3 regions of the Streptomyces sp. NPDC050388 genome follow, and region 2 is predicted to be linked to each of the others. Evidence: riboswitches for the same ligand, from Rfam matches in the RefSeq annotation. Region 2 holds a riboswitch; each other region holds the start of a gene.
The links. Region 2 has a riboswitch for glycine ahead of cycA (D-serine/D-alanine/glycine transporter). Riboswitches for the same ligand answer to the same signal wherever they lie in the genome.
Positions count from the first base shown of each region.

Region 1: linked by a shared signal. The riboswitch ahead of gcvT (glycine cleavage system aminomethyltransferase GcvT) and the one ahead of cycA (D-serine/D-alanine/glycine transporter) in region 2 are both predicted to bind glycine.
Region 3: linked by a shared signal. The riboswitch ahead of gcvP (aminomethyl-transferring glycine dehydrogenase) and the one ahead of cycA (D-serine/D-alanine/glycine transporter) in region 2 are both predicted to bind glycine.

Region 1 covers NZ_JBFAKH010000032.1:28,105-32,622, reverse strand. The annotation lists gene AB0I73_RS19950 (enhanced serine sensitivity protein SseB C-terminal domain-containing protein) at 32-781, opposite strand; gene AB0I73_RS19945 (enhanced serine sensitivity protein SseB) at 963-1,754, opposite strand; gene AB0I73_RS19940 (AAA family ATPase) at 1,837-2,502, opposite strand; glycine riboswitch at 2,720-2,817, shown strand; gene gcvT (glycine cleavage system aminomethyltransferase GcvT) at 3,007-4,134, shown strand; gene gcvH (glycine cleavage system protein GcvH) at 4,322-4,518, shown strand, end outside.
Region 2 covers NZ_JBFAKH010000043.1:20,576-25,093, reverse strand. The annotation lists gene AB0I73_RS24020 (SDR family oxidoreductase) at 1-13, shown strand, start outside; gene cycA (D-serine/D-alanine/glycine transporter) at 891-2,378, opposite strand; glycine riboswitch at 2,683-2,774, opposite strand; glycine riboswitch at 2,775-2,871, opposite strand; partial or broken gene AB0I73_RS24010 (IS5/IS1182 family transposase) at 3,595-3,885, opposite strand; gene AB0I73_RS24005 (YceI family protein) at 4,117-4,518, shown strand, end outside.
Region 3 covers NZ_JBFAKH010000089.1:13,648-18,165, reverse strand. The annotation lists gene AB0I73_RS33850 (DNA polymerase IV) at 1-611, shown strand, start outside; gene AB0I73_RS33845 (PRC-barrel domain-containing protein) at 643-1,020, opposite strand; glycine riboswitch at 1,139-1,235, shown strand; gene gcvP (aminomethyl-transferring glycine dehydrogenase) at 1,408-4,293, shown strand; gene AB0I73_RS33835 (helix-turn-helix transcriptional regulator) at 4,384-4,518, opposite strand, start outside.

The DNA.
Region 1 (4,518 bases), on a different contig from region 2:
ACGGACCCGGCCTCCGGCGGATACGGCCCGGTCAGTGCTGGTGCGCGGGCGGGTAGCCGGAGCCGGCGACGGGGGGCGGAACGGCCCCGTGGGCCTCACGGTCGTAGAACGGGCGGGCGTTGGCCCGCAGCCACATGGCGACCGGGTCGTGTTCGTCGGTCATCGCGACGGTCGACACCGGGAGCCCGTCCGGGACGGCACCGATGGACTGCTGCATCATCGCGCGCACCGCGTCGACGGCCGGCGGCGAAGTGTCGTACACGTCCAGCCCGATGGCGAGATACGGCGCGCCCAGCGCCGGCTGCACCCAGGCGCGGCGCAACGCGCGCACGGCGGGCGTACGGTGCGCGTTCTGCGTGAGCAGGGCGTAGAACTGGGGGATCTCGATGGCGGGTTCGGACAGCCGCAGGGGTCCGGCGGGCTGCCGGTCGAGGCCGGTGGCGAGCCGGCGCAGATCGAGCCACGGGATGCCGAGGCCGCCGCCGGGGGCGTGCGGGTTGAGCCAGAGGCCGTAGCGGTCGGGGTAGAGGGCGCGGGCGGCCTCGAGGCCGTCGACGACCTCGTACGACCGGTTCCAGCCACTGGCGGACAGCTCCTGGGCGGAGGTCACACAGGGCGCGTAGCCGAAGCCGCCGACCTCCATGTTCCCGTACTGGGCGTCCGGGGAGCCGGCCTGACCGTGCCACAGCAGCATCCAGACATGACCGGAGGAGGGGGTCGCGAGCGCGCGAAGCAACGCCTCATAGGCGTCGTAACGCCCGGGGGTCACCTGGCGCAGCATGTGCTCGACCTGCCCGGCCGCCGCGGTGCCAGCGCTCACTTTGTATCGCCCCTCCGTACAACACCCTCGCCCCAGCCAATGAACCTAGCTTAAGCCGCCCGCGGCCCGGGGGCTCCGCCCGTCCGCCGGGCACCGGCGAGCCTCCGGGCGGGGGCCTCCCCCTCGCTCCGCCGGACAGGCTCTAGCCCTCGCGCTGGTAGAACGGGCGAACGCGGTCGCGCATCCATTGGCCGACCGGGTCCTGGGCCACGTCCAGGAGGACCAGGTTGACGGGCCACTTCACCGGCCGACGGCCCAGCGCCCGGCCCAGGGCGTCGCCGGGCAGGACCCGCAGATCGCCCTCCCACTGGGACAGTTCGACCCCGACGAACAGCACCGGGTCCGCGGTCTCTATCTCGGCGAGGCAGCGGCGGGCGGTGCTCACGACACCGGTCGACTCGAACTCCGCGCCCGCGGCGGCAAGGAAGTCCACCGGATCGTCCTGCCAGTCGGGCTCGAACAGCTTGACCCGGCCGCCGCCCGCCGGACCGTCCAGTGGGCCTCGTCCGGCCAGGCACAGTTCGGCCACGGCGGGCGGCGGCAGCGGGACGCCGACCACGCCACCGGGGTTCACCGCGATCCCGGCCTGCGGCGGCAGACCCCGCGCGAACTCCACCGCGGGCGCGACGGTGAACGACATGGGGGTGCCCACGACCTGGCGGAACTGTTCCTCGGAGCTGAAGACCGGGACGTACGCCTGCCCCTCGATCTCCAGGGTGGGCAGGTCCAGCGGGCCGCTGTGCGGACCGCCGCCGTTCGGCAGCGGGACCCAGACGAAGCTCCTGCCCAGCACCTCGATGATCCGGCCGTCCGCCGAGGGGACGCCGAGGGAGGCGGAGAGCACCTCCTCCAACTCGTTGCCGGGCCATCCTCCGTGCGGATGGGGGTGAGTCTGTGCCGGGAAGTCCGCGGAGAAGCCCGCCGGGAAGTCCATCTGCCTACCGCCTGCCTGGAACCACTGCTGTGGCTGAAAAGGCTAACCGCTGCCGCGCCGGGGCCGTCAGCCCGTGCAGCCGTCAGCCCGTGAAGTCGATGCGGCGCAGCGCGTTCGCCGCGTCCCGGTCGATCAGGACCGCCGAGCCGCAGCCCGCGGGCGGGTCGCCGCGCTCCGCGGACCGCAGCACCCGGCCGACGGCGGTGCGGTGCCGCAGGAAGGCGTACCGGGAGACGCCGCGGCCGCGCTCACGCTGCCCGTCCAGCGCCTGCCCCGGGGAGACGTCGAGCAGCAGCAGATGCAGCCCCGCGCCCCGGCGGCGGGCCTCGCGGGCCAGCCAGCGGCGCACCCAGGCGTGGGTACCGCAGTCGTGCACGACGGCCCCCTCGCCGGTGCGCAGGGCGCGGCGCAGCCCGGCGTAGTGGTCGAGGCGGACCAGGGGCCGGTACACCGCGTACGGCAGGAGGCGCGGCATGCGGCGGTCCCAGCGGTCGCGGGTGTCCTGGGAGTCGATACGGGTGCCGCGCACCGCGCGCCGCATCAGTGTGGATTTGCCGCTGCCGGGCAGTCCGGTGACCACGACGAGGTCGCGGGGGCCGAAGACCAGGGCGTGCGGACCGCGGCCGGCGCACCCGCGCAGGTCGCGGACGACGGGCGACGGCCGCGCGCCGCGGGCCTCCCGGGCCGAAGGGGCCTGCTGCTCGGGCGGCGCGACACCCGTGGTGGCGTACGCCGTGGTCCTGTTCACCGTGAGTCCTCCCCTGGGGCAGGCGCCTGAGCACCGTCCCCGCCGAGTGTAAAGAGACGGTAACGGCGGAGCCTCCTCATTCCGTCCGTTTCCCGATACAGACCTGTCACAGCCGTCCGTACAGGCATGAACACCCTGTGCGTACGAAGGAAAGGTCCCCCTGCCGAAGCCTCACGATGCGTGCAATGATGAGCGCGCCAACTGCATACCGGCCGTTTGAATCCGCGCGGGAGAGTCCCTGGCACGTTTCGCCGGGGCGCCGAAGGAGCAAGTCCCTCCCTTGAATCTCTCAGGCACCGTTACCGCGCGGGCCAGGCACATCTGAAAAGCGGGCCGCCGTGCGAGTTTCCGGCGGCTCCACCCAAGGTGCAAGCCGTGACGTCCCCTGCGCGGACGGTCATGGCGAACCTCTCAGGTTCCGATGACAGATGGGGAGGAACGTCCTCACCCTCCCCGTGCTCGGCCCCGGCCGGCGGGGACCCCATCGCCCTGGGAGACCGACCGATGAGCAGTACCGAACTCCGCCGGACAGCGCTCGACGCCCTGCATCGTTCGCTCGGCGCCACGATGACCGACTTCGCCGGCTGGGACATGCCCCTGCGCTACGGCTCCGAGCGCGACGAGCACAACGCCGTGCGCACGAAGGCGGGCCTCTTCGACCTCTCGCACATGGGCGAGATCACCGTCACCGGCCCGCAGGCGGCGCGGTTCCTGGACTACGCCCTGATCGGCAACATCGGGACCGTCAAGCCCGGCCGCGCCCGCTACACCATGATCTGCAGCGAGGACGGCGGCATCCTGGACGACCTGATCGTCTACCGCCTCGGCGAGACCGAGACCCCCGAGTACCTGGTCGTCGCCAACGCCTCCAACGCCCAGGTGGTGCTGGACGCCCTCGTGGAGCGGTCGGCGGGCTTCGACGCCGAGGTCCGCGACGACCGCGACGCGTACGCGCTGATCGCCGTGCAGGGCCCCGAGGCCGCCGGCATCCTCAAGGGCCTCACCGATGCCGACCTGGACGGCCTGAAGTACTACGCCGGTCTGCCCGGCACGGTCGCCGGCGTCCCCGCGCTCATCGCCCGTACCGGCTACACCGGCGAGGACGGCTTCGAGCTGTTCGTCGCGCCGGAGCACGCGGTCGAGGTGTGGCAGGCGCTGACCGGGGCGGGCGAGGCCGTGGGGCTGGTCCCGTGCGGGCTGGCCTGCCGGGACACGCTGCGCCTGGAGGCCGGCATGCCGCTGTACGGCAATGAGCTGAGCGCCTCGCTGACGCCGTTCGACGCCGGGTTCGGCCGGGTCGTGAAGTTCGAGAAGGAGGGCGACTTCGTGGGCCGCGCCGCCCTGGCCGAGGCCGCCGCCCGTGCCGAGCGGACCCCGCCCCGCGCCCTGGTGGGCCTGGTCGCCGAGGGCCGCCGGGTCCCGCGCGCCGGGTACCCGGTGGTGGCCGGCGGCGAGGTGATCGGCGAGGTCACCTCCGGCGCGCCCGCACCGACGCTGGGCAAGCCGATCGCGATGGCGTACGTCGACGTGGCGCACTCGGAGCCGGGTACCCCGGGCGTGGGCGTGGACATCCGTGGCAGCCACGAGCCGTACGAGGTCGTGGCTCTGCCGTTCTACAAGCGGCAGAAGTGACGACGTCGTAGGACGTGGGCCGCGCGTCCGGCCGTACCGGCCGAGGCCGGGCGCGGCGCACCCGCTCACCCGTGCTTCCGCCATCAGCCGGGCCGGTCCCGTGGCCCCCGGGCTCCTTCGCCCCTCTTTCACCCCCTTTCGTCGCCGTCGATCCCGGCGGTCCCTCGCACACAGGAGGATCCAGATCATGAGCAACCCCCAGCAGCTCCGCTACAGCAAGGAACACGAGTGGCTGACGGCCGCCGAGGACGGCGTGTCGGCGATCGGCATCACGGAGCACGCGGCCAACGCGCTCGGCGACATCGTGTTCGTCCAGCTCCCCGAGGTCGGCGACACCGTGACCGCGGGTGAGACCTGCGGCGAGCTGGAATCGACCAAGTCGGT
Region 2 (4,518 bases):
GCGGCGCCCCTGAACGGGCGATGGACGCGAACACCGCGTTCGCGCGGTTTACGCTCCGCCCTCTGGCCTCCGCGTTTCGCCGCCGGCGTCCGGATCCTGAGCGGAAACGCGAAAGTGCCCCCTGAGCTGGGATGACGAGGCTTGTCCAGGGCTTCTGTCGCCACGGCAAGGGGGCACTTTCTGCGGACACGTATGACATGAGGTCGCGTGTGTTGAGCGGACGCTCCTGGAGAGGAGGTCGGCGATGGCGCCGACACAGGCAGGCCCCGGGTCCGCAGCACCCGGCGGGCGTCGAGGGCGTGCACTGCGACGTCGGACTGTTTCCTCTCGGCATCGGGCGGTAGTCGCTGGCGGGCCCGGTGAGGTCGGTGGGCGTGGTGGTGCCGTGGGCGTTCGTCCGGGGAACCCGCGGGGCGCCCAAGAGCGCCTCCCGGCTCCCCGGCCCCGGAGGCCGCGTCGCACGCCGCACCGTACGCGCCGTCGCGGTCCCGCGGCAGGAACCGCGGGGACTTCATGCGCATGCCCGGGTCGGCGGTGAGGGTCCGCGCGCGGTGCCCGGCCCACTTCCGGGCGGTGACTCCGGTGCCCGCAGCCTCGTGCCGAGCGCGGCGCCGGGGCGACACTCGCGGCGTGGAGGATCTACCGGACCGCCGAGGGGGCGAACCAGAACCGGCCGGTCTGCTCGTAACGGACCGGTCCGGCCTGTGTGCCGACGTTTCGTCCCGTCGGGGCTGGGGCGGGTGTCCGGGCGGTGCGGGAAGCGCAGCTCGGTGGCAACTGGACGTGCTGCCACCGGGCTGTTGTGGCCGGCGGCGGTCGAACCGCCGGCCGGCCGTCACCGGGCGTTGTGTTGTGCGGGTGTTCTGTGGCTTCCCCGTCGTGAGGTCGCCTCAGTCCAGGGGCTGCTCCACGGAGCCGGCCGGGGATGCTGTCTGCCGGGCCTGGTGGGGGCGGCGACGGCGGAGCACTGCCCATGCGATGCCGAGGACGACGAACCACACCGGGGTCACCAGCAGTGCCTGCAGGGTGTCCTCCTTCTGGGTCAGTGCCCAGATGAGGAACGCGAAGAAGGCGAGTACGACGTAGCACATGATGATGCCGCCGGGCATCTTGAACGTCGACGCCTCGTGCAGGTGAGGACGGCGCTTGCGGTACACGAGGTAGCAGATCAGGATGATCGACCAGACGAACATGAACAGCAGGGCCGAGATGGTGGTCACCAGCGTGAAGGCCTCGATGATCGAGTCGCCCATGGTGACCATGACGACACCGGGAAGCAGGAAGAGGCCGGACAGGAGCAGGGCGTTGACCGGTACCTTCCTGGAGGTGAGCCGGCCGAACCGTGCCGGCGCGTCGCCCTCCTGGGCCAGGCCGTAGACCATCCGTGAGGTGGAGTAGATGCCCGAGTTCGCGGACGAGGCGGCAGAGGTCAGCACCACGAAGTTGATCACGGAGGCGGCGATGCCGAGGCCGGCCAGCGTGAACATCACGACGAAGGGGCTGCGGTCCGCGCTGATCTGGCGCCAGGGCGTGACGGAGATGATCGCGACCAGGGCCACCACGTAGAACAGCATCACGCGTACCGGGATCGAGTTGATCGCCTTGGGCAGGTTCCGTTCCGGGTTCTTGGTTTCCGCCGCAGTGGTGCCGACCAGTTCGATGCCGACGAAGGCGAAGGTCGCGATCTGGAATCCCGCGACGAACCCCATGGGACCGGTGGGGAAGAAACCGCCGTCGTTCCAGAGGTTGGAGAAGCTTGCGGTGGCACCCCCGGGGGCCTGGAAGCCGCCCAGTACCATGCCGAATCCGACGACGATCAGTGTCACGATGGCGACGATCTTGATCAGTGCGAACCAGAACTCGGTCTCACCGAACGCCTTCACCGTGGGCAGGTTCAGGACGATCAGCAGGACGACCGCCGCGAGTGCCGGGATCCACAGCGCGAGCCCTCCCCACCAGTACGACACGTACCCGGCGATCGCGATGACGTCGGCGACGCCGGTGACGATCCAGCAGAACCAGTAGGTCCATCCCGTGAAGAAGCCGGCCCACGGCCCGAGAAGGTCCGAGGCGAAGTCGGCGAAGGACTTGTAGCGCAGGTTGGACAGCAGCAGCTCTCCCATCGCCCGCATCACGAAGAACAGCATCGCGCCGATGATCATGTAAACGAAGATCACTGAAGGGCCGGCCAGTGAGATCGTCTTGCCCGACCCCATGAACAGACCGGTTCCGATGGCGCCGCCGATCGCGATCAGCTGGATGTGCCGGTTGGACAACTGCCGGGAGAGGTGCTGCTCGCCCGCGGGGGAGGGCGTCGGTCCGGGCTCCGTCCCGGGCGCCGGGGCGGTGGTTGGGACGGCTTTGCTGCTGTCATGCATGAGCGAACCTCGTGGATCTTTGGTGCGTGTGGGCCGTGACAGGCGTGTCCTGGGAGGCGGCCGCACACGCATGGGGGAGCGAGTGGGCGCAAAGAGCCGGCATGAGTGGTGGGGCGGTCGGCGGAGGGGTGCCGGGCACGCCGAACATGCCTTCAGAGGGGCGTGGGCCCAGGAGGGCCGTGGTGGGAAAGCCGGAGCTCAGTCGGGATACCGACGGACGGCCGGCGGCCGGGGTAATGAGAAAGCCATCGGGGGGTCCTCAAGAGTCGGGCACGGGCAGGAGCCCGCGCTGCCGAGTGGAGCCTCCCCCTCTGTCATGGGGCCTGAGAGCTTCGCCGCGAAAGTTCGCGGCTTGCACCGTGGGCGAGACGCAGGAGCGCCTGCTTTTCAGAGGTGCCTGCCCGAGCGGTAGGGGTGCCTGAGAGTTTCCGGGGAGGTGTTGCTCCTTCGGCGCCCGGGTCTGGCTGACCCGGTGCTCTCCCGCAGCGGGATGAGCGGCGATGTGAGGCTAGGCCCGCACCGGCAGTGGGTCAAGACCTGCGTGAACGTTGATCATTTACTGCCGGGTAGGACGGCGTTTCAGGACCGCGTGCACCTTCCCGCAGGTGCGGGCCGCTCCAGGAACCGGGCCGGCCTCGTGCGTCGGCTTCGCCGGGATGCCGGTCCCCTCCCGGACCTCGCGGGTGACGCCGGCCTCCGGGGTTTCGTCGAATTCGAGGACGACGCCGGAAAGTTGCCTTGAGCCACTGCCGGTCCGGCGGATCGCCGGGAGGCGCCTGTCGGTGCGTACCCCCACTCCGGTTACGGACGGGGAGTGCGGGAACGGAGGCGTTGCTTCCTGTGGTTGACTCCGGGCACCAGGTATCCAATCGGTCTGCCGGCCCGCTCGCTGAGACCGGCGCCTCCGCGTAGGCCGACTCCGTCGCGGACAGTTGTGGCAACGTGATGGCCGAGGCCCTGAACAGCACCTTCAAGGCCGAACCGGTCGAGATGCAGGGCCCCGGACCAGCTTCGGCCAGGTCAAGCACGCGATCTTCCGGCAAGTCACCCGGTACCGCGAGGAACGGCTCCGCTCCGCCCTCGCCCACGTACCGTCTGCCGAGTACGAACGCGAGGGTGCCAGCGCCAGGAAGCCATCTCGCAGTCCGCCTGAGGCAAGATCACCGGACTCCGCGAAAACCGGGGCAGTTCAGGGTGCAGGCAGCGATCGGCCGGTCGGCGGCAGGGTGCCGTCCAGGATCACGAACGCCTTTGTCCGCACGGTCCTCATCGCCCCGTCCAGGGTGGCCAGGACGTCGATTGCCTCGTGCGGGGAGCGGTACGCGGTCGCGGTGCCGATGCGGAAACCGGCGACGAGCCGGGCGTAGGTGTCGCCGCACCGCAGGTGGGCCAGGGCGCGCGGGGCCCGACGCCCGGCCGGCAGGCGTCGTCACCGCGTCCCGATCTCCCGCCGCCGAGCGCGGAATTGCCCCGTCAGGTATCGAAGGGTGTGGCTGGACAGATCAATCGACGACGGGGGGAAAGCACACGAAACTCCTGACGGGCATGGGCGATCTTGGTCGAGAACCCGTCTACCAGGAGTTTCGTTGCCCCGTGCAACCATCTCCCGCCAACACCCCGACCGCGCAATCAGGCTGAAAAGGGCTCAAGGTAATTGCCTATTGCATCCAAAGCCTCGGGGTGATCGAATGTGCGTCCGGCGATCGGTGTTCTTGACGTTACGCAGAGGGTGTCGCACATGATGGGCCGCTGGTTGGCAGGTCGAACAAAACAGCGTCAGGCGGGCCCGCTGGCAGCTGTGCAGACCCCCTCGAACGCCGGGGTGCTGAGCTGCCGGGTCCTCAGCCCGGCCAACGAGCCGGTGTCGAATGCCCGATGGGCGGTCAGCGACACCGTGGGACGCACACTGGTCGAGGGCGGGACGGATCCCTTCGGTTCGTTCGTGGCCACGATTCCGGCGGGAGAGTACCGGCTCGCGGTGTTCGCCGAGGGGTACCTGCCGTACCGGGCGCCGTGCACGGTCACCGAGGACTCCCTCGCCTCGCTCGGCGATGTGACCCTGCGGGCGGCACAGCCACTGGAGATGCCCGCGCCGGGCGACTGGGAGATCGACCTGGCGCACTCCTCGATCGCCTGCACC
Region 3 (4,518 bases), on a different contig from region 2:
TGCGCAGGCTGCGGGGAGCGGGGCTGGCGGGACGGACCATCGTGCTGAAGGTGCGGCGCTACGACTTCTCGACGCTCACCCGGTCCGAGACGCTGCGGGGGCCCACGGACGATCCGGCGGTGGTGCGCGAGGCGGCGGCACGGCTGCTGGAATCGGTCGACACGACAGGCGGAGTACGGCTGCTGGGCGTGGGGGTCAGCGGACTCGCGGACTACACCCAGGAGGACTTGTTCGCACAGGCGGCGGGGGACCGGGCGGAGGAGTCGCCGGGCGAGGAGGACCGGGTGACCGCACCCATGGGGGAAGAACAGCAGACGAGCACGGAGCGGCGCTGGCCGGCCGGGCACGACGTACGGCACACCGAGTACGGGCACGGGTGGGTGCAGGGCAGCGGCCTGGGCCGGGTCACGGTCCGGTTCGAGACGCCCGACTCGGCGGTGGGACGGGTGAAGACCTTCCGCACCGACGACCCGGCCCTGCAACCGGCGGATCCGCTGCCACTGGTGGATCCAAGCCCCGGGGAGGGCGAGAGACCGCGGGACGGCGCGGAGACGGGCGACGGCTCGGGGGCGAGTCCCGGTGTCGTGGGCCCGGGGCCCTCGCAGGCGTGAGTGGGCTTCGTGCTCCCGGCTCCGGGGGCCGTCAGGCCGGGCGGTCGTCGCGGTCGGCGAGCTTGCCGAAGTCGCGGTCCGGAAGCGGGGGAGGCGCGGAGACGTCCAGACCGTAGTGGTGGTAGAGCTGGAGCTCCTGCTCCGGGGAGAGGTGGCGGCCCACGCCGAAGTCGGGAGCGTCCTTGATCAGGGCGCGTTCGAAGGGTATGTGGAGGCTGCCGTCGATCAGCTCGCTCGGCTCCAGGGGGACGAAGGCGTCCCTGCTGAACAAGCCGGTGCGTATCGCCGCCCACTCGGGTACGCCGGTGGCGTCGTCGAGATAGACCTCGTCGATGGTGCCGATCCGGGTTCCGTTGCGGTCGAACGCCTTGCGGCCGATCAGGTTGCGCGGATCGATGTCGGTCTGCACGGGCCCTCCACTGGTCGCAATCCGCAATCACTCGTCAGCACTACGAAACGGCACAATTGGTCCGGCGGCCACTCGAAGGACCGGGGGTTGCCCTCGCTGGTACGCTGACAGCGGCTGCTGACCCCGTGCGGGAGAGTCCTCCGGACACCACCGGAGGGCGCCGAAGGAGCAAATCCTCCCCGGAAACTCTCAGGCCCACGTACCGCATGGACGAGGTCACTCTGGAAAGCAGGGCGGGTGTCGACGGCTCCCGCTCTCACCGACGGTGAAAGCCGGGCGCCCTGCGGCGGTCCGGTGAAGCTCTCAGGTTGAGATGACAGAGGGGGAGGCCGTCCGGGCACCCGCCATGGTGCCCCTCGAAGGTCGTCAGACCAGGAGGCCTCCGCAATGACCGCCCACCGCATTCCCCTCTCCGAGCTCGAACAGGGAACGCCCTTCGAGCAGCGCCACATCGGCCCCGACCACGAGGCCCGCGCCAAAATGCTCGCGCAGGTCGGCTACGGCTCGCTCGACGAGCTGACGGCTGCGGCGGTCCCGGATGTGATCAAGAACGCCGACGCGCTCGACCTGCCGGGCGCCCGGACCGAGCCCGAGGTACTGGCCGAGCTCCGGTCGCTGGCCGACCGCAACGAGGTGCTCGGCTCCATGATCGGGCTCGGGTACTACGGGACCTTCACGCCCCCCGTCATCCTGCGCAACGTGATGGAGAACCCCGCCTGGTACACGGCCTACACGCCGTACCAGCCGGAGATCTCGCAGGGGCGGCTCGAGGCACTGCTGAACTTCCAGACCATGGTCGCCGAACTGACCGGCCTGCCGACCTCCGGGGCCTCACTGCTCGACGAGGGCACGGCCGCCGCCGAGGCGATGGCGCTGTCGCGTCGCATGGGCAAGAACAAGAACGGTCTGTTCCTGGTCGACGCGGACGCACTGCCGCAGACGATCGCCGTGATCGAGACCCGTGCCGAGCCGACCGGTGTCGAGGTCGTCGTCGCCGACCTGAGCGAGGGCATCCCCGCCGAGATCGCCGAGCGCGGGATCAACGGCGTGCTGATCCAGTACCCGGGCGCCTCCGGAGCCGTACGCGACATCAAGCCGGTGATCGACCGGGCGCACGAGTTGGGCGCGCTGGTCACCGTCGCCGCCGATCTGCTCGCCCTCACGCTGCTGACGTCGCCCGGCGAACTCGGCGCGGACATCGCGGTTGGCACGACACAGCGCTTCGGTGTGCCCATGGGCTTCGGCGGGCCGCACGCCGGATACATGGCCGTGCACGAGAAGATGGCGCGCAGCCTGCCCGGACGGCTCGTCGGTGTCTCCGTCGACGCGGACGGCCACCAGGCCTACCGGCTCGCGCTCCAGACCCGTGAGCAGCACATCCGCCGTGAGAAGGCCACCAGCAACATCTGTACCGCTCAGGTGCTGCTCGCCGTGATGGCCGGGATGTACGCCGTCTACCACGGTCCCGAAGGACTGCGGACCATCGCGTGGCGCACCCACCGTTACGCGACCGTCCTCGCCGAAGGGCTCCGGGCCGGCGGCGTGGAGATCGTCCACAGCTCCTACTTCGACACGCTGACCGTGCGGGTCCCGGGCCGGGGTGCCGAGGTCGTCGCCGCCGCGCGGGACAACGGCGTCAACCTGCTCCTCGTCGACGCCGACCACGTCTCGATCGCCTGCGACGAGACCACCACACGGGCCCGGCTCGCCGCCGTGTGGAACGCCTTCGGGGTCGAGGCCGACGTCGAGAGCCTGGACGCGGCAGCGCCCGACACCCTGCCGGACGCCCTGCTGCGCACCGACGAGTACCTGACGCACCCCGTCTTCCACCAGCACCGCTCCGAGACCGCGATGCTGCGCTACCTGCGGCGGCTCGCCGACCGTGACTACGCGCTGGACCGCGGGATGATTCCGCTGGGCTCCTGCACCATGAAGCTCAACGCGACCACGGAGATGGAGCCGATCACCTGGCCCGAGTTCGGGCAGCTGCACCCCTTCGCGCCGGCCGAGCAGGCCCAGGGCTACCTCACGCTCATCCACGAACTGGAGGAGCGTCTCGCCGAGGTCACCGGCTACGACAAGGTGAGCCTCCAGCCCAACGCGGGTTCCCAGGGCGAACTGGCCGGGCTGCTCGCCGTGCGCGGCTACCACCGGGCCAACGGCGACGAGCAGCGCACCGTCTGCCTCATCCCGTCCTCCGCGCACGGCACCAACGCGGCCAGCGCCGTCATGGCCGGGATGAAGGTCGTCGTCGTGAAGACCGCCGAGGACGGCGAGGTCGACATCGACGACCTGCGGGCGAAGATCGAGCAGTACCGCGACGAGCTGTCGGTGCTGATGATCACCTACCCGTCGACGCACGGTGTGTTCGAGGAGCACGTCGCCGAGATCTGCGCGGCGGTGCACGAGGCCGGCGGCCAGGTGTACGTGGACGGCGCGAACCTCAACGCGCTGGTCGGGCTGGCCAAGCCCGGGCACTTCGGCGGCGACGTCTCGCACCTGAACCTGCACAAGACCTTCTGCATCCCGCACGGTGGCGGCGGTCCCGGCGTCGGCCCGGTCGGGGTGCGGTCGCACCTGGCGTCGTACCTGCCGAACCACCCGCTCCAGCCCGGGGCCGGGCCGGAGACGGGGATCGGTCCGGTCTCGGCTGCCCCGTGGGGCTCCGCGGGCATCCTGCCCATCTCGTGGGCGTACGTCCGGCTCATGGGCGGCGAGGGGCTCAAGCGGGCCACCCAGGTGGCGGTGCTCAGCGCCAACTACATCGCCAAGCGCCTCGAACCGCACTACCCGGTGCTCTACACCGGCCCCGGCGGGCTGGTCGCGCACGAGTGCATCATCGACCTGCGCCCGCTGACCAAGGCGACCGGCGTGAGCGTGGACGACGTGGCCAAGCGACTGATCGACTACGGCTTCCACGCGCCGACGATGTCGTTCCCGGTGGCGGGAACGCTGATGATCGAGCCGACCGAGTCCGAGGACCTGGCCGAACTCGACCGGTTCTGCGAGACGATGATCGCGATTCGCGCGGAGATCGAGAAGGTCGGTTCCGGCGAGTGGCCCGTGGACGACAACCCGCTGCGCAACGCCCCGCACACCGCCGCCGCGCTCGGCACGGAGTGGCAGCACCCGTACAGCCGTGAGGAGGCCGTCTTCCCGACCGGTGTGAGCGCGGCCGACAAGTACTGGCCGCCGGTGCGCCGTGTCGACCAGGCCTTCGGCGACCGCAACCTGGTGTGCTCCTGCCCGCCGCTGGACGCGTACGACGACTGACGCGGAGGGCCCGGTCACCGGGACGGAGGAGCCGAAGGGCTCTGCTCCGGCCGTACGGCCGGAGCAGAGCCCTTCGGCGTGCCGCTTCCGTCAGACGCGGTCGATATGGACGTTTGTCGACTTCACGCGGGCGGTGGCCTCCATGCCGACCTCCAGTCCGAGCTCCTCGACGGCCTCGCGGGTCAGCAGCGAGACCAGACGGTGCGGGCCCGCCTGGATCTCGAC